Regions from separate parts of the Enterocloster clostridioformis genome, predicted to be linked through region 2. Evidence: riboswitches for the same ligand, from Rfam matches in the RefSeq annotation. Region 2 holds a riboswitch; the other holds the start of a gene.
What was found. A riboswitch is a leader RNA that binds a small molecule or an ion and turns the genes downstream of it on or off. The one in region 2 is predicted to bind thiamine pyrophosphate.
Positions count from the first base shown of each region.

Region 1: linked by a shared signal. The riboswitch ahead of thiC (phosphomethylpyrimidine synthase ThiC) and the one ahead of thiW (energy coupling factor transporter S component ThiW) in region 2 are both predicted to bind thiamine pyrophosphate.

Region 1 covers NZ_JAIWZC010000001.1:48,367-50,574, reverse strand. The annotation lists gene thiC (phosphomethylpyrimidine synthase ThiC) at 1-965, opposite strand, end outside; TPP riboswitch at 1,124-1,233, opposite strand; partial or broken gene dctP (TRAP transporter substrate-binding protein DctP) at 1,738-2,208, shown strand, end outside.
Region 2 covers NZ_JAIWZC010000001.1:3,996,352-3,998,559, forward strand. The annotation lists gene LA360_RS20130 (helix-turn-helix transcriptional regulator) at 1-64, opposite strand, end outside; partial or broken gene LA360_RS20135 (TnpV protein) at 375-596, opposite strand; TPP riboswitch at 680-789, shown strand; gene thiW (energy coupling factor transporter S component ThiW) at 975-1,511, shown strand; gene thiM (hydroxyethylthiazole kinase) at 1,532-2,208, shown strand, end outside.

The DNA of each region.
Region 1 (2,208 bases), 3.9 Mb from region 2:
GCTCCGCTGGCGGCGGCAAGGGCTCCGCCTATGGCTGCGGTAATATGGTCATAACCCGGAGCAATATCTGTCACCAGAGGACCAAGGACATAAAAAGGGGCTCCCTGGCAGATAGTCTGCTGTATCTTCATATTGGACTGAATCTGGTCCAAAGGCATATGTCCCGGTCCTTCTATGATGACCTGCACATTCTTTTCCCACGCCCTTCTGGTCAGCTCCCCCAGCGTCACCAGCTCCTCAATCTGGGATATATCCGATGCATCCTCAATACATCCCGGACGGCAGGCGTCTCCCAGGCTCAGTGTCACATCATAGGCCTGACAGATATCCAGTATCTTCTCAAAATGCTCATAAAACGGATTTTCCTTTCCCGTCATTTCCATCCATGCAAATATAATAGAACCTCCCCTGGACACAATATTGGTAAGGCGCTTCGCCTTCTTGAAGCGCTCCGCTGTCTGCCGGTTGATTCCCACATGGATGGTCATGAAGTCCACCCCATCCTCCGCATGCATCCTTACGATATCCAGCCACTCCTGTGAAGTAATATCCTTCAGCGGTTTGTGGTAATAAACCACCGCATCATAGATGGGAACAGTGCCTATGATTGCAGGACACTGGGCAGTCAGCTTTCTTCTGAATGTGCGGGTATCCCCCCATGAACTCAGGTCCATGATGGACTCTGCCCCCATCCTCACCGCATCATTTACCTTCTGTAATTCCATTTCCAAGTCCTTGCAGTCCCTTGAAGTGCCGAGGTTTACGTTGATTTTCGTCTTAAGCCTGGATCCGATTCCATTTGGTTCCAGACAGGTATGCAGCCGGTTGGCAGGAATGACAGCCTTCCCCTCAGCCACCAGCCGCATCAGTTCAGCTGGTTCAAACAGTTCCTTATCCGCTACCCTTTTCAGCTCCTCTGTCAGGATACCTTTCCTGGCCGCGTCCATCTGCGTGGTATAATCCATATTTTCCTCCTCTTCGCCCGGAGCCCGCATGTGGTTAAAAGTAATTTTCACATGCAATCTATTAAACCGTGTTCGTTTGCCCGCGTCATGCCGGATATACTTCAGGACACAAAAAAGGCCCATACCGGTAAGGAATGGACCATTCATATCATGCAAGCTTGTACATACTCCATATTTCCCTACGTTGGCATTATCCAAATCAGGTTTAATAGGTCGAAGTTCGATTACTTCCTCTCAGCCTGCCCCACAAGCTCCCTGTTGTAATATGACTGAATACGGCAGTTCTCCCGCTGTATCCGAAAGGCATTTTCACCTCACTCTGTCAGTTTATATGGAAAATATCTGCTTGTCAACCATTATTCTCAATTGTTTATCCAATATTATCCTGCCTCCTCCCTACTATCGCACCTACTGCCTTCCTACCACATCCCCCTGTTTGAGAATAACAGTCAAAGAATTCTATCCATTATAACGTGTACGCTGAGTCATTACAAGAAAAAATACGCCCGCATCTGATATCCTCCCAGGAGCACCGCATTCCTCTCCTCCTTTTTCCCATTATACCATTGATTCCGTCTGTCTGCTATCTGTGCCGTTAATATCACGTTAAAAATCCGTTAAATTATTGCTAATACAATTACTGCTTTATGACAATAATTTACTCTCAAATATTAAAATTTTCCAGTGATTATACACAATTTTGTCGATATAATAAAAACCAGTTACATGTTCTGCAGACATTGACATACGCAAATAAAGAGAGGGATTGGAAATGGTGAGTGTTTTAATGAAAAGGCTTGCAATTGCAGCTGTGGCCGGCGCTGTCATGGTTTCGGCTTCCGGATGCAGCTTGGTTTCCTCAGGTAAAAGAATTATCCGCGTGTCGCACGCACAGTCGGAGACCCATCCTGAGCATCTGGGAATGCTGGCATTTAAGGAATATGTGGAAGAACGTCTGGGAGACAAATATGAGGTACAGATATTCCCCAATGAAATACTGGGATCTGCCCAGAAGGCAATCGAGCTGACCCAGACAGGAGCAATTGATTTTGTTATTGCGGGTACGGCAAATCTGGAGACATTTGCGGATGTCTATGAGATTTTCAGCATGCCCTATCTTTTTGACTCCGAAGAAGTCTACCGGTCTGTGATGGAAGACACGGATTATATGGAAAATATATACAAGTCCACGGACGAGGCCGGTTTCAGGGTGGTGACCTGGTACAATGCGGGAACCCGTAAT
Region 2 (2,208 bases):
GAGCGGTAGCCTGTCCTTTATCGAGTAAATAATACACAATCTTAAATAATCTGCTTTCCTGCATTGTCAGTTCCTCCCTTTGATGATAATAGAATACTACCAAAAACCTGACACGATGCGTCAATATTTATTATAATCATTTTTCTTCCCATTATCAACCAAGCGAGCATATATGATTTTTTTATCTCGTAACTTGTAGTTTCTACTCAAACGGCCACATAATTTTTACCACCCGAAAAACAATGATGGTAACGATTTTCCTCATTGCAGCGCCTATATTTCAGCCGCTTTTTCCTTAAAAAAGAGAGCAAGAAACTTTATATACCTGCTCTCCAATTTCAGTTCTTTATGCGTTACATCTATGCGTAAATGATTTACGTTTCCACAATCTCCCCTGCACAAGCCCTTATATTATTAAGGCGTCCTGTCCATTCCAAGGCATTTTTTGCCTTTAGCTGTTCCGTTATGCCCTGTGCTTGCTTCATTTGCTCTACGAGCCTTTCAAAGCGTTCCTGCGCCTGTTTATTAATCTCCGCAAGGTAGGCGTTCAGCCTGCCGCTTGTCAGAAGATTGGTGTATATAACTTTATTGTGCCTGCTGTCTTAAACACATTTTTGAGTTTTCTCCTTATCTGGCTTCATTCATTACTGATTGACAAATAAATAGTCCGGTGCTATGCTAAATAACAACAGGGAGCTTGTGAAGCAGGCTGAGAGGAAGTAATCAAACTTCGACCTATCGCACCTGATTTGGGTAATGCCAACGTAGGGAAATATGAGACATGTATGTGTATTAAATGCGTAATTTAAGTCCATATCCCGCGCGGTATGGGCTTTTTTCAGCCTTCACCGCGGTTCGGACATATGAGGGCTTTAGAGCTGTGCAGGCAATACGCCGCTGTACCAGAGAATATGCCTCTCTACCAGGAAGATAGGCGGGCTCCGAGTAAAAAACATGGAGGTATGACTATGACTATGAAAGTAAACATTAAGAAACTGGCGGTAAGCGCCATGCTGACAGCGGTGGCCGTGTCTTTATCCGGCTTTTCCATCCCCATAGGGGCATCCAAATGTTTTCCGATTCAGCACCTTGCCAATGTATTGGCCGGCGTATTTCTTGGGCCGTGGTATGGCGTGGGGATGGCGTTCTGCACATCGTTTATCAGGAATCTGATGGGGACGGGCAGTCTGCTGGCATTTCCGGGAAGTATGGTGGGAGCATTTTTAGGAGGGTATCTGTACCAGCGTTTCGGCAGGCTGACACTGGCCTACTTTGGGGAAGTGTTTGGCACCGGCATACTGGGCGGAATGCTCTGCTATCCGGTGGCCACACTGGTTATGGGGAAGGAAGCGGCCATTTTTGCCTATGTAATCCCATTCCTTATGAGCACCATGTGCGGCACGGTCATTGCCGCGTTCCTGATTGGGGTGCTGTATAAGTCCGGCGCGTTTCAGTATATGAGGCGGATGCTGGATCTGGATGTACAGACCGGCAAAGCCATGGGAAGATAACAGGAAAAAGGATAAATCAGATGACGCGGAGACAATGGATGAAGGACTTAAGGGAGCGCTCTCCCAGGGTCCACTGTATAACCAATTATGTTACGGCAGGGGATGTGGCCAATATGGTGCTGGCCGCAGGCGGTTCCCCTGTTATGGCCCAGGGGCTGCATGAGGTGGAGGACGTTACCTCCATCTGCAGCAGTCTTGTCCTTAATCTGGGAACCCTGGAAGAAAAAACCATACCGGCCATGGAGGCAGCGGGAAGAAAAGCTGCCGTTCTGGGCCTTCCCGTTATCCTGGACCCGGTAGGAGTCACTGCATCACGGTTTCGCAGACAGACAGCCATTGATATGATCCGGAAGGCCGCTCCTTCTGTCATCCGGGGAAATGAGGCGGAAATCCGGGCCCTGAACCAGGAACTGAGGGGACATGAGGCGGGAAATACCTGCGGCGTGGATTCGGGAACCTTTGGTACGATTGAGAGCCGCCTGGAAACCGCCTGTTCCCTGAGGGACCTTACAGGCGCGGTTGTGGTCATGACCGGGGAAGAGGATGTGGTGGCCGGAAAAGAAAGAAGGTTCATTGTCAGAAACGGCCATCCCTGGATGGCCAGAATTACAGGCAGCGGCTGTATGCTGGACGGGCTTATGGGAGCGTTCTGCGGTCTGTATGGGGAACTGGGACCGGACGGCCCTCTGGAAGAAGC